One region of the Synechococcus sp. PCC 6716 genome, then DNA from elsewhere that is predicted to be linked to it. Evidence: riboswitches for the same ligand, from Rfam matches in the RefSeq annotation. Region 1 holds a riboswitch; each other region holds the start of a gene.
What was found. Region 1 has a riboswitch for cobalamin ahead of L5220_RS09135 (energy-coupling factor ABC transporter permease). Riboswitches for the same ligand answer to the same signal wherever they lie in the genome.
Positions count from the first base shown of each region.

Region 2: another riboswitch for cobalamin. It lies ahead of L5220_RS05200 (energy-coupling factor ABC transporter permease); the one in region 1 lies ahead of L5220_RS09135 (energy-coupling factor ABC transporter permease).
Region 3: another riboswitch for cobalamin. It lies ahead of metE (5-methyltetrahydropteroyltriglutamate--homocysteine S-methyltransferase); the one in region 1 lies ahead of L5220_RS09135 (energy-coupling factor ABC transporter permease).

Region 1 covers NZ_JAKLTU010000018.1:29,938-44,182, reverse strand. Annotated here, with positions in the region: tRNA gene L5220_RS09185 (tRNA-Arg) at 28-101, opposite strand; gene L5220_RS09180 (IS200/IS605 family accessory protein TnpB-related protein) at 176-727, opposite strand; gene L5220_RS09175 (RNA-guided endonuclease InsQ/TnpB family protein) at 774-1,481, opposite strand; gene tnpA (IS200/IS605 family transposase) at 1,545-1,730, shown strand; gene L5220_RS09165 (AAA family ATPase) at 1,927-4,944, shown strand; gene L5220_RS09160 (DUF697 domain-containing protein) at 5,038-6,459, shown strand; gene L5220_RS09155 (response regulator transcription factor) at 6,440-6,802, opposite strand; gene L5220_RS09150 (energy-coupling factor ABC transporter ATP-binding protein) at 6,930-7,790, opposite strand; gene cbiQ (cobalt ECF transporter T component CbiQ) at 7,795-8,586, opposite strand; gene L5220_RS09140 (energy-coupling factor ABC transporter substrate-binding protein) at 8,601-8,909, opposite strand; gene L5220_RS09135 (energy-coupling factor ABC transporter permease) at 8,902-9,675, opposite strand; cobalamin riboswitch at 9,692-9,838, opposite strand; gene L5220_RS09130 (LCP family protein) at 9,876-11,234, opposite strand; gene guaA (glutamine-hydrolyzing GMP synthase) at 11,629-13,242, shown strand; gene L5220_RS09120 (hypothetical protein) at 13,314-14,245, shown strand, end outside.
Region 2 covers NZ_JAKLTU010000006.1:17,569-22,000, forward strand. Annotated here, with positions in the region: partial or broken gene L5220_RS05185 (ISL3 family transposase) at 1-353, opposite strand, end outside; gene L5220_RS05190 (helix-turn-helix domain-containing protein) at 354-731, opposite strand; gene L5220_RS05195 (DsrE family protein) at 991-1,173, shown strand; cobalamin riboswitch at 1,272-1,416, shown strand; gene L5220_RS05200 (energy-coupling factor ABC transporter permease) at 1,443-1,970, shown strand; gene L5220_RS05205 (ABC transporter ATP-binding protein) at 2,043-2,765, shown strand; gene L5220_RS05210 (GNAT family N-acetyltransferase) at 2,797-3,303, shown strand; gene psbD (photosystem II D2 protein (photosystem q(a) protein)) at 3,436-4,432, shown strand, end outside.
Region 3 covers NZ_JAKLTU010000012.1:16,494-20,925, forward strand. Annotated here, with positions in the region: gene L5220_RS07855 (hypothetical protein) at 1-345, opposite strand, end outside; gene metE (5-methyltetrahydropteroyltriglutamate--homocysteine S-methyltransferase) at 329-2,575, opposite strand; cobalamin riboswitch at 2,847-2,991, opposite strand; gene L5220_RS07865 (SufE family protein) at 3,478-3,927, shown strand; partial or broken gene L5220_RS07870 (ISL3 family transposase) at 4,245-4,432, shown strand, end outside.

The DNA.
Region 1 (14,245 bases):
GCAATAGGCTTGATCGAGACGTGAGCACGGGACTGGTGCGATTTGAACGCACGACCTAGCGCTTAGGAGGCGCTCGCTCTATCCTGCTGAGCTACAGCCCCAGTGTCTCTATGGTATCGATTTTTGGTTGATACCAGTGACACTCCCCGCCGTAGAACGGCGAGGCTTCTCTAAGTTAGGCTAGAGCAAAACCAATCTGCCCTAACTTGACCTTAGAAGGGGCTGCCACAGCCCCTCTACACACTCCACTCAACTCGATATTGAGCTTTGTGCTTACCTTTCTCATGATATTGCAGGCTCCATTACAGTCTGCATTGATGAGCCATCCTTGAGCAGTTCGGTACAGACCTCTAAGAATTCGTTTTCCTGATGCCTTCCACCCTTCAGGTTTTTCGCCGAACGTAGGCAAGAAGTCATTATCAAAAAACGAGGCTTGAGACGTATATGATTCTTCGGTTTCGACTAATCGAATCCCGAAAATTAAACAAAGCTGCTCAATTCGTCCAAACAGCTTGTAGTGCGGAATTTGCACGAACTCCTGATTCGTTTTTGCACCCAAATTGATTTCATCTTTCTGCCCGTTGTTTCGACCGTAGATGATCGTATCGATGTCGTTTTCCAAGCAGAAGTTGACGACCCACCGTGCTGCTTTGTTGATGTAGTCTCGCACGTAGCAATTTCGCTTATGGGTATTAAGTTGGATTCGCTTCGAGGTCGCGCCCTTCATGGATGACTTGCCATGAGTCAGAATCGATTTGAATTTGGCAACCTGCTTATTGAACCAGATTTCGAGATTTCAACCCTCTACCATCCAGCACAAAGGCAAGTCCAGTATTTGTCACGCCGGTCAAGAGGTTATTCAGTCCTGGGTCAAGCGCTAAAACGTTCTCAGGACACAATTTGCAGCATTGAGCAGTCTTGCCCATCGTGAAGTGAACATACTCAACAACCCACTGCCCATTCGCCGGAATGAATCGCAGTTCTCGGATCTGCACATCCTTTAATCGTTCTGGTATCGGGATGTAGAACGCATCTCTTCCAAATGCAGTTTTTCCACCGTTGCCCAAAGGAACTCGAATCAAGCCTTTCTCTACTTTCAGGGATTGCCCCGTGAATACGACCCGATACAACCCGCCTTTGGTGCGGTATCGCGGCAATTTTGGTTCATGGTCGAACTGCCCCAGTTTGAACAGTTTTGAGAGGGATTTGAAGCTTTTGAACGCCTCATTCACAGATTTCAACACTTGCTGTGCAGCCTGAGAATGTAACAGCTTCCCGTTTTCACTCTCCTTCAGTTTTGCGTAGAGGTTGACATACTTCAGAACCTTGAACGGTTTCCGTCCTTGCTCAAAGAAGTATTGCCGAGACTCATACACGCCTTGGTTGTAGAGATTGTTGGCAAGACGCGCTAACTCAGTAAGCAACTGAGCAAGCTGCTTGTCAGGTTGAAAAACATCTTTTTGGACGGCTAAAAACATCATTGGGTTAAGATGGTATGCAGTTATTATAGAGGCCTATTTACGGAAATAGCAACCGTATGAGAAGTGCTAGCTTCTCAGGCGGCGAACATCATGAAAGGGTACAGTTCAAGACGGCTCAGAATGGAATTTCCACATCTCAAAAACCTGCATGAAAAATCCCAACTCTGGGCACACAGTTATTATTGGGGTACTACCGGGAACGTTTCAGCCCAGACAGTGAAACGGTATATCGAAGAATGTCAAGGCTGACTCTCCCTACTGCCGTAGGCGCGGGAACCGTTCTGTATTCCCGTCGTGAACGAGCAAGGTTTTATCCGGTTCCCGAACCCTCCGGTTTCTATAAAGAAGGTCTGTCTTTCCCTTGAGATATGATTTGGACATAGAACCACGCCACGTCTTTCACAGGGAACAGGTTAACTTTCCCGGCCGAAATGCTGATGTTGAAATGATTCCGCAGCAATTAATTCTCCGTAATTTTTTAAGTTATCGTCAGGCAATGCTCCCCTTTCGGGGGTTACACCTTGCCTGTATTTGTGGTGCCAATGGGGCGGGCAAATCCTCTTTATTAGAGGCCATTGCTTGGGCACTGTGGGGGCAAAGTCGCGCCAGCCGTGAGGATGATGTCATCTACTACGGTGAAGCTGAAGCCTACGTTGATTTTGAGTTTACGGTGCAAGGCCAAGGCTATCGCGTTGTGCGGGTTCGCCGCCGTCAACAGGGTACTGTCCTAGAGCTTCAGGTACAAACAGCGGTGGGCTACAGTTCCCTGACCCAGCGATCGCTGCGAGCCACCCAAGAGAAAATCATTCAAATTCTGCGCCTTGACTATCCAACCTTTGTCAACTCTGCCTATCTGCGTCAAGGCCGTGCTGATGAATTTATGGCGAAGCGTCCCAGTGAGCGCAAGCAACTATTGGCTGCGCTGTTGGGCTTAGAGCAATACGAGCCATTAGCAGAGGCTGCCCGCGATCGCGCCCGGGAGTACAAAGCACAAATCACCCTGCTTGAACAACGCCTGAGCGCTGAGGCCACTCAATTGGCGGCGCAGGCTCACCTTCAGGTGCAACACCAACACTTAACAGCGCGCATTGCCCAGCAGCGGCAGCACTTGCATCAGCAGCAGCGGGTTCTGCAAGAGCAGCAGGCCGCCTACCATGCCCAACAACTCCGGCAGCAGGAGTACCATAATCTTGTGCAGCAGCAGCATACCCTTGCCACCACCATTGAGCACCTCGAACAACAGTGCAATGCCTTAATCCAGCAACGGCAGGCGATCGCCAACTTACTGGAGCGAGCAGCGGAACTTGAGGTAGCGGCGTGCCAATGGCAGGATCTCACAGCGCAAGAGAGTGCTCTACAACAGCGCTTTAGTGACTACCAACGGCTGCGCCACGAGCGCGATCGCCAGCAGGCAATTTTAGAGGCGCAGCGTCAGGACTTACTGCATAGGCTGCACAAAGTGGATACCCAAATTCACCTGATCCAAGAACAGAGCCAGCACCTAGCCACCCTCATCGCCAAGGAGCCGGACATCCTCAGTGCCCTAGAGCAGCTCCAGCAGGCTCGTGCCCAGCTACAGGAACTAGAGGAACTGCAACAACAGGTCTTCCCCCTTCTGCGCGCCAAGCATCAGCTTGAGACCCAGCGGCAACAGCACTATGAGCATCTCAGGAGCCGCCGTGAGGAACTCCAGCAGCGATGGCACCACCTACAGGCGCAATTAAATCGCCAACCCGAGCTTGAGCAGGCGGTGTCGGTGATTACGGCGCAAATTGAGACCCTTGAAAAGAAACGCATCTATCAGGAGCACCTGCGGCAAAAGGGGCTTGAACGCCGTCAGTTTATGGAGCAATTGCAAGCACGCCAACGGGACTACGAGCGCCAAATTGGTCACCTTGATGAGTCCCTCGACCGTCTTGGCCAACCGGGAGCCGTCTGTCCGCTCTGTCAGCAACCCCTTGACGAGGAGCACTATCAGCAGGTGCTACGCCGCAATACCGCCGAAAAAGAAGACCTGCTCAATCAAGTGTGGGTTATTCGTGAGCAGCTAGCGGTCTCCGAGCGGGAAATTCAAGTCTTGCGCCGCGAGTATCTGGCGGTGGGGTATGAAGTCTCAGAACTCACGCAGTTATTTGAGCAGCGGGGGTACCTCCAACAGCAGATACAGTCCACCACTGATCTTGGCTCGCAACTCACTGCCCTAGCCACGGAACTGGAGGAACTCGATGCGCTCCTGCAAACAAAGACATGGGGGCAGGAGAGCCTAAGGGAACTAGAGGAGATTGAGGCGCACTTGGCCAGCCTGAACTACGACGAGAAAAATGTGGCGATCGCCCGCGCGCAGGTGGAACAATGGCGCTGGGCTGACGCTAAACAGCAGGAACTGCGTCACGCCAAACGGCAGTATCGTCAACTTCAGCAGCAACTCCCTCCCCTAGAAGCCCAGCAGCAACAGCTACAGCACGAGTTGGTAACCCTTCTGCACGACTCAGAGGCGGCGATCGCCCTGCGCGCCCTCGATGAGCAACTTGCCGCCCTCGCCTATGACCCCAAGGCGCATGCTGAGCTACAAGCTGCCTTAAGGGCGTTGCAACCCCAGCTAGAGGCCTATCAGGAACTACAGCGGGGGCGATCGCGCCTGCCCGAACTCGACCAAAAACAACAGGAACTAGAGCAAACCCTTGCCCTGCAAAGAGCCCAACGAGACAGTATTCAGCACCAACTGCAACAGCTAGCGCAATCCTGCACCGCCATGGCTGCCCAAGCCGCCACCCTTGAGCACCTCCAACAGCAGCTTACCCAGCAGCAGCACCACTTGGAAGCGGATTTGGCCGCTCACGGTAAACTAACAGCTGAGCTAGAACAACTGACGCGGCTGGCCAAGGAACACCAGCAGGGTCAGCAGCACCTTGAGCAGCTGCGCCACCACTTCCGTGTGTACAGTGAACTGGCTCAGGCCATGGGGAAAAATGGCATTCCAGCCATGCTCATTGAAACGGTGCTGCCCCACCTTGAGGCGGAAACCAATGCCATCTTGGGGCGGCTCAGCAACCACCAACTGCATATCCAGTTTATTACCCAGCGCAGTCGTCAGCGGGGCAGTGGTGACCGTAAACCCATTGAAACCCTTGATATTCTGATCGCCGACTGCCAAGGCACCCGCCCCTACGAAAGCTATTCCGGCGGTGAAGCGTTTCGGATCAACTTTGCCCTACGACTGGCCTTAGCACGCCTATTAGCACAACGCTCCGGTAGTGATGTCCAGTTTTTAATTATTGATGAAGGCTTCGGCACCCAAGATGCCCAAGGCTGCGAACGCCTCATTGCTGCCCTCAACGCGATCGCCCCTGAGTTTCAGTGTATTTTGGCCATTACCCACGTGCCCGCCCTCAAGGAAGCCTTTCAAACCCGCATTGAAGTGACCAAAGGCGATCAAGGATCTCAGATCAGCGTTATTGCCTAGGCATCCCGGATGGCAAAGCGGCAGCAGCAAAGACCCCTAGCAGATACAATGCCGATACAATAAAAGGCATAAAATACCGGTGCTCCTGCTGCCATGACGCGATCGCACCCTGTTGCTGCCACACCTGACCTCCTCCACGACCTGCAAGCGGTGCTTGATGACCTAAATAACTATCAACATGACCTCACCTACGAGGCAGCAAAAACGGCCTTAGAACAACTGCTGGCGGATTGTAGCGCCACTGCCGGTGAAACCTCACCCCTTGCCGGAGCGATCGCCCAGTTAGAAGATATGCTGGACAAACTCCACTACGGTGTGGTGCACATTGCTGTCTTTGGCCTAGTGGGGCGCGGTAAATCATCGCTTCTCAATGCCCTGCTGGGAGAGCCGGTCTTTGCTACAGGCCCCATCCACGGCGTGACCCAACAACAGGCAGCAGCACTGTGGCAGGTGTCTGACCCTGAAGGACACAGGCGATCGCCCATTCGCCTCATTGACACCCCCGGGCTGGATGAGGTCAACGGTGCCGAACGGGAAGCGCTAGCTCGGCAGGTGGCACAACAGGCGGATTTGATCCTCTTTGTGGTGGCCGGAGACCTGACGCGGCTGGAGTACGAGAGCCTCAGTCAACTGCGCGCCGCCAGTAAGCCCATGCTGTTGGTGTTTAACAAGGTGGATCAGTATCCAGAGGTTGATCGCCAAGCTATCTATGCCAAACTTCGCGATGAGCGAGTTAAAGCACTCCTCTCACCTGAGGAAATTGTAATGGTGGCGGCGGCGCCCCTAGTGCCCCACGTGCAGCAGGATGCCCAAGGCCGGGTGCAGGTGACCATGACGGTGGGCGCACCCCAGATTGAGCCTCTGAAAGTGAAAATCTTGGAGGTGTTGGCGCGCGAAGGTAAGGCGCTGATTGCCCTAAACTCGATGCTATTTGCCAACCAAATCAGTCAGGAGTTAGCACACTATAAACTCACACTGCGGGAGCAGGAGGCTAACCAACTCATTTGGAAAGGGGCAGTGGCCAAGTCCTTGGCGATCGCCCTCAATCCGGTGACGGTGCTAGATATGGTCAGCAGTGCCGTCATTGACGTAACAACCATTCAACTGCTCTCACGCCTCTACGACATTGAGATGACAGAGGCGGGTGCCAAAGACCTGCTGCAAACCATTGCGTTGGCCATGGGCGGCATTAGTTTGGGGGATTTTGCGGCCAACCTTGGCCTCAGTGCTCTTAAGGGGACATTGGGGCTAGCGGCGCCCGTCAGCGGTGGGCTTGCCCTAGGGCCTTACCTTGCGGTGGCCATCACTCAAGCCAGTATTGCCGGGGTCTCATCCTATACGATGGGGCAAGTGGCGAAAACCTATTTTGCCAATGGCGCTGGTTGGGGAGGGGCAGGGCCGAAAACCGTCGTCCAGAAAATTTTAGGCCAACTCGATCAACGGCATCTCCTGAGCCGTCTCAAAAGCGAAATTCAGAGCCAACTGCGCCCGCCAGCTAGGGAAGAAGCTTTTTGACCGTTGCAATGAGTTGAGCGGGGTCAAAGGGCTTGGTAATGTAGGCATCGACCCCTTGCTTTTTTCCCCAGTGAATATCAAAGTCTTCGCTTTTCGTCGTGCACATAATCACTGGCACATTCTGCGAGGCTGGCTCCCCCTTCACCCAACGGCACAGTTCATAACCATTCATGCGGGGCATGACCACGTCGAGAATGATGAGATCCGGGCATTGCGCTTTGATTTTTTCTTGAGCTTCTAGGCCGTCCTCAGCTTCAATAACCTCGTAGCGTTGTTCCTTCATAATTTCGACAATCATTGCCCGGAGGGTAGGACTGTCATCAACAACCATGACTGTGGCCATAAAAGTTCTGCCTGATACCGCTAAGAAACGATACTGTGATTATGGATGAGGTGGAGCGTACATTATAATATTGCCCATGGTATAGCCTATCATTTCTTACCCTGTTTGCAAAAATTGGCGGCAGACACTACCGGTGACCCAAGAGGTCACGAAACAGATCCCCTAGGGCGTGGCTAAACTCAGCAACGGTGCGAGGGGGCTGGCGCTGGCGGCGCCACGAGGGAGGGAGGCTCAACCAGAGGTTTAAGAGGGTGGGGATGCCAAGGCATTGGCTGCTAGCCTGCGTCTGCCATTGATCAAAGACCACATCGGAGCAATCGCTGACAACAACGTGGCCGTCGGCAAGAATAATAATCCAATCGGCCCAGCAGTAGGCAAAGTCAAGGTCGTGGGTTGCAATCACGATGGTGGTGCCAGCGGCATGGATGCGATCCAGCACCGCCCTAAGGTGCTCCGTTTGGGTGTGATCTAAATAGGTCGTTGGTTCGTCAAGGAGGAGCAGGGGGGGGGCTAAGGCCATCACCCCCGCCAGTGCGACGCGGCGCTTTTGTCCCAAGCTCAGGTGGTGCAGCGGACAATCAGCTAACTCCAGTAGCTCAAATTCCCGCAGGGTTTGCTCAAGGCGGGCTTCAATTTCAGGGGTGGGTAGGTCTAAATTGCACAAACCGTAGGAAATATCCTCCGCCACGGTGGCGGCCACCAATTGTTGCTCTGGGTCTTGAAACCCTAGCCCCACTCGCTGCCGCCATTGCCGCAATGCTGCGGGTTGATGCACGAGTCGCTGTCCTTGCCAGTACACCTCACCGCGATCGCAGCGGTAGAGTCCTGCCGCCACGTAAAAGAGGGTGGATTTGCCAGAGCCATTCAGACCCAGTAGGGCGGTTTTCCGACCAGCACCAAGCGCCACCGAGCAGTCTTGCAACACCGGTGTTAGGGTGTTGGGGTAGCGAAACCAAACGTGGCGAAACTCCAGCAGCGGTACAGACATGGTCTCAACCAAGGATACGATTGACTAGCAGCAGCAGGCCACCGCCAAGTCCTGCTTCCACAGCATACCGCTGGGAGTATGCGTAGGGCGGCGATCGCCACACCCGAAACTGTCCCGTAAACCCGCGACTCAGGAGTGCAAGGTTTGTGCCTTGGTAGCGCTGTAAGGACTGCCGAAACAGTTGTGCTGCCAACAGGCTGAGGCTATAGAGCCAGCGCGATCGCCGTTGATACCCCCCCCGTGCCCGCTGTGCGAGCTGGAGGCTGACGGCTGTGTCCAGCAGAATAAAAATATAGCGATACATGAGCATCAAAATATCCAGCAGAAAGGAGGGGACTGAGCGCCGCTCAAGTACCCCTAGCAGTTCTGGAAAGGGGGTCGTGAAAAGGATAAAGACCAAACAGCTACTGGCCACCAAGGTGCGCAGCCCCACCCCAAGGGCTTGAGTGACCTGTGCCTGCGGAATAAAGACCGACCATCCACCAACACTGAGGCGTCCCAGCAGTGGCTCTGTTGTTGTCGTCACTAAGCTTGTGGGTGCCACCTGCACTAACAGGCTGGGCAGGCTCAACACCCAAAATAGGGCGATCGCCCCGAGCACCGCAGCATAAACCCGCCACGGGATGCGAGCATAGCCAACAACCCAGACACTGAGCCAGAGCCACAACAGCCCTTGACTGAGAGGATGGGCAAAAAACGTAAACAGGAGCAGGGCGATCGCAAAAAGGAGCTTCTGCTCGGGCGGTATGTGCCGTAGCCCATTCCGGTAGGCGTAGGAGTCAAGGTGATGGTGCATGCAGCACGCTACCGTTACTTCTCCCGGCGAATTTGAAGACGTTTTTGGCGGTGGCGCTCGGTGTATTGCCCCACCACAAAGCCAATCACCCCCGCCCCCAGACTGGCTTGCAGGACAAAGAGTAGTGACTCAACCTCCGCACTCTGGGGTTCAAACACCGGCGTAGCCCAAGGAGTATAATCGGGTGCAATGTCGGTAATGAGGTCTTCCGCTTGGGCGTCGGCACCTTCAAACTCGGCGTTAACAAACAGCAGCGGTGCTGCCCCAAGGAGCACAACGGCACCAAGCAGCAGCCAAACCTGCTTCGCTTTCGAGTTAACCATGGTGACCACGCTCCTGTAACAGATTAAGGGTGCGTAATTCTGCTGCGCAGTAAGTGGTGAGCCAGTTCCAGACTAAAACCGTCAATAGACCCTCACTAATGGCAAGGGGAATTTGGGTGATGGCAAACACGGCGGCAAATTTGCCAAACGCGGCTGCCACCCCGCCAACACTATCGGGAAAGGCTAGGGCTAACTGCCATGCGGTGAGGGCATAGGTAATGACATTAGCGGCAAACGCAGCAGTAAACAGGGCGATCGCCGGCTTTCCGGTCAGACGCAAGATGCCGTTATAGCAGCCCCATGCCACCCATGGCCCGACCACTGCCATGGAAAAGCCGTTGGCACCCAAGGTGGTCAAGCCACCGTGGGCAATGAGCAACGCCTGAAACAGCAAGACCAACGTGGCCAACACCGTCATGATCGGTGGCCGAAAAAGAACCGTTCCTAGGGCAATTCCCGTCGGGTGGGACGAGCTACCGGTGACCGAGGGAAGTTTTAACGACGATAAAACAAATGCATAGGCACCCGCCAATGCGAGTAGTAGGGTGGACTCGGGCTGTGTCTTCACCTGTTGCCGCAGTGACCAGAGTCCCCATCCCAAAAATGGCAAGAACCCTAACCACCAGCCCAGCGCCCAGCCAACGGGTAAAAACCCTTCACTGATGTGCATTGCCACTGCCGCCCTCGGGCTGGCAATCACCATATACATCACCAGCAGGGCGATCGCCCCCAGCAGAGGGAGCCGCTTCCATTGCCTGACTTTCATTCATCTGTACCTCGCAGATATGCAACAATCCTCGGCGGGCATCCTGACTCAGAGCGGCCAAAAACCGTCATCACAGTTGCGGGACAGCGCCGGACTTGCACCGGACTTTCCCCCTTGCGTTCTGTGGCTGCTCCCCACAGAAACCGATTAGCGCTATTATAGGTCAGGACTGCTCGGTTACCCTTGGAAGCGTTTGCGCCTCAATGCAGGATGTCAACCCAATCGCGGCCAATGCGCACCGTTACATCCGACGAAATCACCCCAGTCGAGTTGGCCGACACCCGCCCAACCCCCAATACAGAGCGCACCATTTGAGCTGCACCCAAATCTCCTTGCTGCGCCAAGACTTCGGTTGCGGCGGCTTCTTGGTGCCAGTCATCGCTAATGATGACATTGCTGTAGCCATGATGGTATAGAAAGTCCGCCATATCTTGAGCCGCATCGGGACTCCCCGAGGCATTTTGCAAGGCAATGCGTACCGAACCACTTTCACTCCAAGTGGGGTCGGCTGCCACTGAGGGCGATCGCGCTGCAAAGTGAGTCTCAACGATGCGATCGATCCCGTCGTAGTCAAGGAGCCAGTAGCTGGCATCGTACCCATCACCACTAAACCGCCCGGGCAAGAGAATCATGCGCAGATTCTCAGGATCCGTGCGCAGGCTAAATTGGGCGATCGCCATCAGTTCGCCAAAGGTCAAATCGGTATCTACGTGTTTCTGGAGAACCTCGTGGAGTTGGGGGAGCCGCGTCAACATGACTGGATTCGCTAGTTTCGTTTGCAGCGCCTTGATCAACATTTGCTGGCGTTGTGCCCGGCCAATGTCACCGAGGTCATCGTAGCGAAACCGTACAAAGCCCTCAGCCTGCTCACCGTTGAGGGTTTGTAATCCAGGGTAAAGATCAATGTAGAGTTTTTGGGTGTGATCACTGTAATACATCCGCTTGGGAACATTGACCTCTACGCCCCCCACCAAATCCACAAGGGCACGAAACGCTCCCGGGCCAATGCGAATGTAGCGATCAACCGGAGTGTAGTTCAGGGTTTGACTCACCACCTTGGCAACTAGGGGGACATCACCATAGACATTGGCCGCATTGATTTTATCAACCCCATAGCCCGGAATGTCAACGCGACTGTCCCGAGGAATACTCAACACTGTGATGGTGTTGTCATCAGGGTTAAACCGCGCCAGCAAAATAGTATCGGTGCGGCCACGGAAACTTTCTGGCGAGCCTTCCGGTGCCCCCAAAACCTTGTCAACCCCTAGCACCAATAAATTGATAGGCCGACTCATCTTCCCTTGCAAGCTGCGAGCCATCACCTCAAAAAAAGAGGCCTGCGTATCGCCTCCCTGCTCTGCTTGAAAAGGCGACAGTAAGACAACACTCATTCCCGCAAAGGCCGAAATTAAAGACACCGTACCAAAGGCCGCCATCCAACCCAACACTCGCCATGGCGATCGCCGCGATCGCGCCTTAGTGTGCAGCGCCACTGCCTTTGCCCCTCGAGCCGCCGGAGCCGGATTCACTCGCTTGACCTGTTTAACGCCTCGTGCCACAACGTTAACTCCCACAACCTGCGACAGTCCCTAGGACTGGTGGACTCAATTGATGTTTCTAGTGTACGGGATGGATCACAAATCCAGTATTTATACTTAGGTACTTAAGTAGTCCGCAAAAAGGAATGGGTTCCGCAAGTTAGCCCCGCAGCCGCCCTGATTTCTGAGGACAACTCCCAAGTAACGGAGAGCGATCGCCATCGTTTAGTTCGCTATTATGCTGCCGCCTAATCAGTTTTGAAGACCACTAAAACTAGGCGTAAAACGGTAACGCGATCGCCCCGCTGGTACCCCCTGCCACTATCTGCCACGATTATGTATCGGACAATCCGCTAAGATTTGTATTAGTAGAGAGACGCATCTAGGCGTTGATGGGATTTTAAGGATTGTTACATTGACTCAGCCCGCTACTTCCCCCCTTGCCACCCCCCCAGCCGAGGAACAGGATCTGCAACGACAACTCATTGTCATCCTTGACTTTGGCTCTCAATACTCGGAACTCATTGCGCGGCGGATTCGGGAAACCCACGTTTACTCTGAGGTCATCTCCTATCGCACCAGTGCGGATCAGCTGGCACAGCTTGCCCCGAAGGGGATTATCCTTTCTGGGGGGCCAAACTCGGTTTACGATGACCACGCGCCGCAGTGTGACCCCGCTATTTGGGAGCTAGGGATTCCCATTTTGGGGGTGTGCTACGGCATGCAGTTGATGGTGCAGCAGTTGGGAGGCACTGTCGAGCGAGCAACGGCGGGCGAGTACGGTAAAGCAGCATTAAGCATCGATGACCCCACCGATCTGCTGACTAATGTTGAGCAAGACACCATCATGTGGATGAGCCACGGCGATAGTGTCTCTAAATTGCCGCCGGGCTTCCGCCGGTTGGCCCACACCCAGAATACTCCCATGGCGGCGATCGCCCACCCAGAGCGCAAGCTTTACGGGGTGCAGTTTCATCCTGAGGTGGTGCATTCCATCGGGGGCATTGCCCTAATTCGCAACTTTGTCTATCACATCTGTGACTGCGAACCCACCTGGACCACCGCAGCATTTGTGGAAGAAGCGATCCGTGAAGTGCGCGCTAAAGTAGGCGACAAACGGGTGTTGCTGGCACTCTCCGGCGGTGTTGATTCCTCTACCTTGGCCTTTTTGTTGCACCGTGCCATTGGTGATCAACTCACCTGTATGTTTATTGACCAAGGCTTCATGCGCAAAGGGGAACCGGAGCGGCTCCTAAAACTCTTTCAGGAGCAGTTTCATATCAAGGTAGAGTACGTGAATGCCCGCGATCGCTTCTTGGCACAGCTACGGGGTGTCACCGACCCCGAGGAAAAGCGCAAACGCATTGGCCATGAGTTTATCCGCGTCTTTGAAGAAGAATCCCGACGCCTAGGTCCCTTTGATTACTTGGCTCAAGGAACGCTTTACCCCGATGTTATTGAGTCTGCCAACACCAATATTGATCCCCAAACTGGCGAGCGGGTAGCCGTTAAAATTAAGAGTCATCATAATGTCGGTGGCCTGCCCGAAAATCTGCGATTTAAGCTGGTGGAGCCGTTGCGCAAACTCTTCAAAGACGAAGTGCGCCAAGTGGGTCGCTCCCTAGGCTTACCGGACGAAATTGTGCGGCGACATCCCTTCCCAGGGCCTGGCCTCGCCATTCGCATTCTGGGAGAAGTCACGCCGGAACGCTTGGACATTTTGCGGGATGCTGACCTGATCGTGCGCCAAGAAGTGAACCGCGCCCAGATGTACCATGACTTTTGGCAAGCTTTTGCCGTGCTCTTGCCCATTCGCACCGTTGGAGTGATGGGAGATCAGCGCACCTATGCCTACCCGATTGTGCTGCGGTTTGTCTCCAGCGAAGATGGCATGACCGCCGATTGGGCGCGCACCCCCTACGATCTACTAGAGCGCATTTCTAACCGCATTGTTAACGAAGTGCCGGGGGTTAATCGCGTTGTTTACGACATTACCTCAAAGCCACCGGGCACTATTGAATGGGAATAGTACCCCTGAACATTGCCAGAGTAGAGGGCGATCGGTTTAACTGGGAAAGATGGTGGTGTGAGTAACGTTCCATGAGTCGTAAATGGACACTGGCGATCGGCCTTGGTACAGCTTTCTTAGTGCCTGTTGCCGCCGTGGCACAGCCGAATGCGCCACAATGGCAGATTGAAGTGCCTCCTAGCACCAATCCGACCTTTGAGGTTGCACCTACCCCAGCCACCACCCCTCAATGGCAGACCACCCCTCCGCTTCCGACAGAGCGGACATGGCAGCAGCCAACCCCTGAAGAGTTAGCCCAACCTATCTTGCCCCCCGTTGCCGAGGAACCCACACCAGCCCTAGTCGTTGTCGAAGAGCCTGCCTTCCGGATTCCTCCCTTGATGCGCCCCCCCACGCGGCTGTTTAACTTAGAAACCGCCAATATTCTCTTGGAGCAGACGGCAGAATTGCGGGGCGGGATTCGAAATTACGATCCAAAGGTTGCTGGAGGCGGCGGTGGTCTGCAAACCTTTTTTGGCTCCATAGACTATGCGTTTAATGACCGCTTGCAACTGAGTATTAGCGGCAATTATTTTGATGACCCCCTAGGCCGCCTTGTCAATGGACTGCAACCCAATGTCCAGTTGGGAGCCATTGCTGGCGGACTCAAGTATCAGGTTTATCGCAATGACACTGTGGCCGTTGCCCTTGCTGGCTCTGTTGAAGCAGTGCGAGTGCGGTCTGACAATTTCCTCTTTGTCCCTGGGGCAGACGTTGTGGGCACATGGACGGTGGCAGCCTCCCTCCAAGCCCCGATCACCTATACCCTTAACCCTCAATTGCAGTGGCACTTTACCCCCAATCTCACCTATTTTCCCGACACAATTAACAACGGTGCTGACTTCTACGGTACGAATTTTAACTTCGCTACGGGGCTGAGTTGGCAACCCCATCCCCGCTTTAACCTCTTTGCTGACCTGAATATGCCGGTGGGGCCGGGGGGGAATGCCGTGCGCAGTAGTAA
Region 2 (4,432 bases), on a different contig from region 1:
ATTTCTTCCAGTTTTGCTTTTTACTTCTGAGTTAGATTTTCCTCCGGCTTGAGTAACGCATATTTACTTTGTTTGAGCGCGGCTGCAATCTGGGCTTTCTTGACTTCATTTACCGTCTGTTCATTCGCTTTACAAATACTTTGTCGAGCCTTATCCAATTCCTGATTCACAATCTTCATAACATGAAATCGGTCGGCAACCACCGTAGCATTAGGTAGGAGTTTATGAACCAAACTTTTATAGTTTCCAGACAGATCAATACTCACCTCAATAATTTGATTGAGTACTGCTGCTCCCCATACCTCAAGCACTTGCCTCACATCTTCCTGCTTGCGAGAAGGGGCAAGGGGAATTCACCGCTCTAAATCGACCAAGACGACTATGTAATCTCCTTGTCCTTTACGTAAGGAAATCTCATCTATACCTAATCGTTTTACTGAACTCACATCGACGTGGAGTTTTTTGACTGATCGACGTGGAGTTTTTTGACTGACATACTGTACTATTGACCATACTTCTTCATCAGTGAGACCATTTGAAATTGCAACATTATGAATGTTGCTGTGCAAAACCTGTTGCACGATTGACTGAGCAAATCGATCCGTTTGCTTGCGACGATTGCCGATGAAATCGAGCGTTTCACTGAATGGCTTACCACAAGTTCGACTCTTAAACTGGCGACGATTGATCTTAAGAAATACGGTTCGTCCACTGATGCTTAAATCTCGCACTAGATACCAATGATTCTGGTGTAAATGAAACTTTTTTGTTGGCAACGTGGGCAAATCGCCTCGGTTGTCTTTGCTTCCACTATAAGAATCAATTCTCCTGCAACATCGGTATAATCTTCAACCTCAATTCTAGGTAGGTTTAGTAGATCAGTTAGAAGTAGCTGCATATCTCAGATTTGGTATAGCATGTTACATTAGCATACCAAGTCCGATAGACCCCAAAAATCAACCCTTGAATTTGCTTTGGGGCAGTAGTCCGATGACACTCGCCCAACTATATGATGAATTTGTGGCAGCAGGGGGCAAGGTGATGGTCTGTCCAGCTTGTGCAGAAGCTGCAGGGATAACAGAAAGCAACTTGCGATCAGGCGCTCAATTGGCAAAAGAGAATCAGGATATCCCCAGTTTGATTTTGGCGGCAGATAAGATCATCGACTTCTGATTGGTTCTTATCTATGGTGAAATAGCAAGGGATGAGACTGTAATCTTTTGCTGAATGGTGGGAATGCCTTAAGTCAAGGCGTGTGTTTGAGAATCGGTTGTATTATTGAGGAACTCGGTTTTGGTGGGGAACAGCCACCAGACGTAAGGGGGAAAGAGCAGTGTAAATCTGCCGCTGTCCCGCAACTGTGATAAGAGATTTATCTCTTTAAGTCAGGATGCCCGCCGAATGTGACAGCTTGTTTTGATTGAGAAGTCTGCGAGGTACAGATGAACAGGAAAAACCATCAATGGTTCAGCCTTGTGATGATGGCGGGGCTGAGCTGTTATTTAATTCTTGGATCGCCCACGCCTGTGTATGCCATGCATATTATGGAAGGGTTTCTGCCGGTTGGCTGGGCTGTTTTCTGGTGGATCGTGTATCTGCCATTTCTGTTCTGGGGGCTGCGATCGCTCACTCACATCACCCGTCAGCATCCTGAAGCCAAACTATTACTGGCTTTAGCAGGCGCATTCACTTTTGTTCTCTCTGCCTTAAAAATTCCCTCAGTGACAGGCAGTTGTTCTCACCCAACCGGCACAGGTTTGGGAGCCGTGTTATTTGGGCCAGGGGTGATGTCGGTGTTGGGTGGCTTGGTCTTGCTATTTCAGGCTTTACTGCTAGCGCATGGCGGCCTTACAACCTTGGGTGCCAATGCCGTGTCAATGGCGGTAGTGGGGCCTTGGATCGCCTATGGCATTTATCAACTGGTGATGCGTATAAGCGCTGTGCTCAAAACTGCCCCCGTGAAAGGGTGAGTTGATGCATCGGTAACTAGGCCAAGGAGTCCCGCTACAATTTGTAATAGTTGCATTCAATTCAACCGGCTCATGAGCACACCTCCTCTGATTTGTCTTGAGCATTTACAGAAAATCTATGGTCAAGGTGAAACAGAAGTGCGTGCGCTCAATGGCATTGACCTCCAAATCCAGCACGGAGAATACGCTGCCATTATGGGGGCCTCAGGGTCTGGCAAATCCACGATGATGAACATTATCGGCTGCTTGGATCGACCCACCTTTGGTAAGTATTTCCTGGATGGTCAAGATGTCTCGCGGCTCACGGATGATGAATTGGCGCATATCCGTAATGCCAAAATTGGCTTTGTGTTTCAGCAGTTCCATTTGTTGGGGCAACTGACAGCGCTGGAAAATGTGATGCTGCCGATGATCTATGCCCAAGTTCCCCCCAAAGAACGACGGGAGCGAGCGATTGTGGCGCTGGAAAAGGTAGGACTGGGGCACCGCTTACATAACCGCCCAAATCAACTATCTGGGGGACAACAGCAACGTGTGGCGATCGCCCGTGCCATTGTCAATCAGCCATTGTTGCTGTTAGCTGATGAGCCAACGGGTGCCCTTGATAGTCAAACAACTATTGAAATCCTTAATATTTTTAGTCAGTTGAATGCTGCTGGGATGACGGTTGTCATGGTTACCCATGAGCCAGACGTAGCTAGTATTACGCGACGCATCATTCACTTTCGCGATGGCCAGATTCGCTCTGATGTGCCAAATATACCTAACTCTGCCGTCGCTTCTGCCTTATCATGAACTACCCCACCGGATAGACGGAGTCTCTGCCTTGTCCTTAGCATTCCAGATTCGTGCGGCTGCCCCTGCCGATGTACCGACTCTATTTCGCCTGATTCAAGACCTAGCTGCCTACGAACATCTAAGCCATAGCGTCAGTGGCACCGCTGCGCAGCTAAGGGAGCACCTGTTTGGCGATCGCCCCTACGCGGAAGCCCTCCTCGCTGAAAGCCACGGCCAAGAGATTGCCTATGCCCTGTTCTTTACCACCTACTCCACATTTTTGACCCGACCGGGACTCTACCTCGAGGATCTCTTTGTGCTGCCCACCTATCGCCGCCAAGGAGTTGGCACCGCTTTGATCAGAGCACTGGCTCGTATTGCCCGCGATCGCCACTATGGCCGCCTAGAGTGGAGTGTCCTTGAGTGGAACCATCCCGCCATTGCCTTTTATGAAGGCATTGGTGCTGAGGTGTTACCTGACTGGCGCATTTACCGCTTGAGTGGTGCCCCCCTTTGGCAATTGGCGCAGAGCCAGTCATCCCAAGCCAGCAGTTGAAATCTCAAAACGACCTTTGCTAGATTAAAAGCGTTGTTAAGATTCGTAAACTTGGCGCTCACTTTATCTTTAGGGCAACCTAAAGGTGCAGCCAAGCGCGAATCCGGTATTATCTTTGTGGAGTTTAATTCCATGACAATAGCAATCGGACGTGCGCCAGCGGAGCGAGGATGGTTCGACATTCTCGACGACTGGCTCAAGCGCGACAGATTTGTGTTTGTGGGCTGGTCAGGCATCCTGCTGTTTCCCTGTGCCTACCTTGCCCTGGGTGGTTGGCTGACCGGCACCACCTTTGTAACCTCGTGGTACACCCACGGCTTAGCCTCCAGCTACTTGGAAGGCTGTAACTTCCTGACCGTGGCAGTCTCGACCCCGGCCAACAGTATGGGACACTCCCTGCTGCTGCTGTGGGGCCCCGAAGCCCAAGGGGACTTTACCCGCTGGTGTCAACTGGGAGGCCTGTGGACGTTTATTGCCCTCCATGGTGCCTTTGGCCTCATTGGCTTTATGCTGCGGCAGTTTGAAATTGCCCGCTTGGTTGGCATTCGCCCCTACAACGCCATTGCCTTTAGTGCGCCGATTGCCGTATTTGTGAGTGTCTTTTTGATTTACCCACTGGGGCAGTCGGGCTGGTTCTTTGCGCCTAGTTTTGGGGTAGCGGCGATTTTCCGGTTCTTGCTATTCTTCCAAGGGTTCCACAACTGGACCTTGAACCCCTTCCACATGATGGGGGTTGCCGGGGTGCTGGGGGGTGCCCTACTGTGTGCCATTCACGGTGCGACGGTTGAAAATACCCTGTTCCAGGATGGGGAAGGGGCCAGTACCTTCCGTGCCTTTACCCCCACCCAGTCGGAAGAGACCTATTCGATGGTGACGGCGAACCGGTTCTGGAGCCAAATTTTTGGGATTGCCTTCTCGAACAAGCGCTGGCTACACTTCTTTATGTTGTTTGTGCCAGTGACAGGTCTGTGGATGAGTGCGATTGGAGTTGTAGGGCTAGCGGTGAACCTGCGCTCCTACGACTTCATTTCGCAAGAGATTCGTGCGGCTGAAGACCCTGAGTTCGAGACGTTCTACACCAAGAACATTCTGTTGAACGAAGGGATTCGGGCGTGGATGGCGCCGCAAG
Region 3 (4,432 bases), on a different contig from region 1:
ATCTACGGCACCGTCACCAGTGACCAGCACCACGATCGCCTGAGCTGGGTCATAGGTGGCGATCGACTCCAACAAAGCCTGCACCGCTGTTTTCTCTAGTTCCAGTGCTTGCATATAGGTGCAAGATTGGAACTGAGGAATGAATGCCTGATGGAACGTCACAGTATCAATGCGCCAGTCGATAGTAGGAGGGATAGCATCCACGACATCGCAGACAACCATGCCCCGTCCCTGGTTTGCGTAACCGAGCCATGCCGTGTATCCGATGGTCAAAAGATTGTGCTGAATAAAGCGGTTCTGCCAGTAGCCAAAGTTGCCTCGCCAGAGATCATTCGTTGGACGCATTGATTTCCTCCCGAATGATTTTTGCGGCTTCTACCATGTTTTTCAGCGATGGAATCACTTCCTCCCAGCGCCGTGTTTTTAACCCGCAATCAGGGTTGACCCAAATCTGTTCGATCGGTAGATTGGCAATCCCGGTTTTTATCTGCTGAACCATCTGGTCAGTGCTAGGAATGGCTGGACTATGGACATCGTAAACGCCGTTACCGACTTGATGTTGGTAGCCTGCATCCGTAATTTCAAATAGGGTCTCATTGTTGCTGCGGCTATTCTCGATCGACAACACATCCGCATCCAGATGCTCAATGTGCTGAATAATGTCGCCAAACTCGGAGTAGCACATGTGGGTGTGAATTTGAGTTTCGGGCTTGGCAACTCCTGCCGCCAAACGGAACGCATCGACCGCCCAAGACAGATACTCATTCCAGCGTTCTGGCTTCAGGGGCAATCCTTCCCTTAGAGCGGGTTCATCAATTTGCACTATCTTCGCCCCAGCCGCTTCTAAATCTGCCACTTCTTCCCGCAGTGCCAACGCAATCTGCATTGCCTGTTCACTGCGAGGAATATCCGTGCGGGTAAACGACCAGTTAATCATCGTCACGGGTCCAGTCAGCATCCCCTTCACAATTTTATCGGTGAGGGATTGCGCCACCTTGAACTCTCGAATAGTCATAGGTTGGGTTCGGATAACATCTCCGTAAATAATTGGTGGACGCACACAGCGACTGCCATAGCTTTGCACCCAACCGTGTTCGGTAAAGGCAAATCCAGAGAGCTGTTGTCCAAAGAATTCCACCATGTCAGTGCGTTCAAACTCGCCATGTACCAACACATCTAGCCCAGCTTCCTCTTGAATTTGAATGCACTTGGCAATCTCTGCATCGATCGCCGCCTCGTATTCGGCTTGAGTGATTTCACCCCGTTTTAGCTTGACTCGGAGTTGCCGTACCTCTGAGGTTTGTGGAAATGAGCCAATGGTTGTGGTCGGAAAGGGCGGCAGCGTTGGCTGGAGTTTTTTGCGTTGCTCATAGGGCATCGCGCGCTCCAAATGACTGACAGTCAGGTTGCGGAGCCGATCTTGTACTTCTGAATTTACAGGGCTGAACTGCTCAAAGGCTTGCCAGTGGGTTTGCACGACTGCTAATCGATCGCTCAGATCATTACCGTCAAGCGTTTGAGCCAAGAGCACCACCTCATCCAGCTTTTGTTCCGCAAAACTCAACACATTTCGCAGGGGTTCCGCCAGTTTTGTTTCTCGCGTCGCATCATAGGGAACAAATTGCAGGGATGATGAAGGATGCAACCGAATATTTGGCGTAATGCCATAAATGGTTTCTAGTGTTGATAACACTGATTCAGGACGAATTTTCCAGATATTTCGCGCATTCACAATCCCCACACCCAACTGTTTATCGGCTGGAAATCCGTGCTGCTGCAATAAGTCAAGATTGCGTCCACGGGTGAAGTCTAAACTGATGCCAGCAACAGGTAACTTCATCACCCACGGATACGTGGCTCCCAAATCATCAAAGTAGGTGACGAGGTGAATAGGTAAACCCATTCGATGGAGCGAATCATAGGTTGACTGATACAGTTCCTTAAAGTTGTTAGCATCTCCTAGAACCAAAGCGGGTTCATGGATTTGTACTTCAACCACACCCAGATTTTTCAGTTCACTGAGTAAGACGAGATAGCGATCGAGCAGATAGGAAACCGCTTGCTCTAGGTTTAACGCCAGACGACTAAGCCGTACCAAGGTGAGGGGGCCTAGTACAATGGGAACTGCCCGTTCACCCAAGAAAATTTGGGCACGATGCACTGTTTCTAGAAAATCGCTAAAATCTGTTGGTTGTACAATCGGGTCAATTTCGGGCACCAAGTAGTGATAGTTGGTATCAAACCACTTGGTCATTTCTAGTGCTGGAATGCCACCTTTGCCCCGTGCCATTGCAAAGTATTGGTCGAGTCCCGACAGATGACGAAAGCGATCGGGAATCAACCCTAGGCGAATACTCCAATCCAGCACGTGGTCGTAAAGGGTGGAGTCACCAACACCGATGCGATCAATTCCTGCTTCCAGTTGCACCTTCCAGTTTTCAAATTCAACCTCGCGCATCGTTTGCAGCAACGTTCCGATGTCAGACTTATCGTTCCAAAAGGTTTCCAATGCCTTTTTAAGCTCACGATTTTTACCAATGCGAGGATATCCCAGCGTTGCAGTTTGAATGGTCATTGTTGTAGCGTCCTAAGTTCTGTAAATAAGCAAACAAGGAGTACCACCTCCCAATTGGGAGGTAGCCCACGAACAAAAAGACAGAGCGAGAGATCTAACCTTAAATTGCTAGTACAGAGAGTGGCTACCCTTGATCAAGTAGCCTCACCACACAAAAACCTCACGCCCAGCCTACAGAGTTAGCTAAGAACGCTACAACCTTAAAATGTCAATAGAAATCCAGTCGCAAAAGCTTGAAGTTTGCGTCATCCGTACCTCGCAGATGTTTGTGTAACGGGTTTACAACTCGGCGGGCATTCTGACTCAGAGAGTTGCGCCTCTCCTCACAGCTGCGGGACAGCGCCGGATTTGCACCGGACTTTCCCCCTTGCGTCTGATGGCTGATCCCCATCAGAACCGAGCAAGTAGCCTAATAATAACACAATAGGTAAGGTACTATGACACATTCTGAATTTCAAGTCTAGGTGACATACTCCCGCCACTCAACCTTGTTGAGTAAACACAACTTCGGTTAGAGTGCAGGCTTCTCGCTTCGTCGAGGAGCCATTGCAAGAACTCTCTGCAAGCAGACACGGAATGCCCTACCGCGTAGTTGTATTAGATTCCGGAAACGCCGTTTTATATAACCAATTCTGTTTTATCATTGCCAGTCTGCGACTGGCGCGGGGGGGCTGTATCCCGTCACTGACCACCTCTCGACAGTACAGTGCGGGGCTTATCTACCCCCGAACCCCCTCAGCTAAGTTAGCGAACCGCTTATAGCAGTGTGCCTTGGTACTGCATAGGAAGTAGATCAACTGCAGGGGTAGTATCGCTTGCGAAGAACGGCTTCAGTTTTCACCCACTTCACTATATAATGAGAGTGATTTTCATTTTTATAGGTAGTGTGCTGCTAGAACAGTATGTCACCCGTCTCTCACCCCTTGCCTGCCTCCCTTGAGCGAATTATCCAGCGGTTCCAACAGATTTCGGAACCGAAGCGGCGCTATGAGTACTTGCTTTGCTTTGCTAAGCGCTTGCCGCCATTTCCCGATGAGCAAAAGGTGGTAGCCCATCGGGTTCCTGGTTGTGTTTCTCAAGTCTATGTGACTGCGAGTTTGGAGCAGGGAAAGGTGATCTTTCAGGGAGATTCCGACTCTCAACTAACCAAGGGACTAGTGGGGCTGTTAGTTGAAGGATTGAACGGGTTGGCTCCCGCAGAAATTATCCAGTTAACACCCGATTTCATTCAGCAAACCGGACTGGATGTCAGCCTGACTCCGTCTCGTGCCAATGGTTTTTACAATATTTTTCAAACGATGCAACAGAAAGCACTGGTCTATCATCTGTCTGTGACTTACTTGCGAACTTAAAACTGCGACATCTCAACGAAGAAGCAAGCTGCCCGCACTATCAGAAGTTAAGTTCAGAGATACATCAAAGCCGACCTGTTTTAATTCGGATTGATTTTCTCAGTCAATTGATCAACAGGTTTTGCACAGCGACATTCATAATGTTGCAATTTCACATGGTCTCACTGATGAAGAAGTATGGTCAATGGTACAGTATGTCAGTAAAAAAAAAACTCCACGTCGATGTGAGTTCAGTAAAACGATTAGGTATAGATGAGATTTCCTTACGTAAAGGACAAGGAGATTACATAGTTGTTTTGGTCGATTTAGAGCGGTGAATTCCCCTTGCCTTTGCCCCTTCTCGCAAGCAGGAAGATGTGAGGCAAGTGCTTGAGGTATGGGGAGCAGCAGTACTCAATCAAATTATTGAGGTGAGTATTGATCTGTCCGGAAACTATAAAAGTTTGGTTCATCAACTCCTACCTAATGCTATGGTGGTTGCCGACCGATTTCATGTTATGAAAAT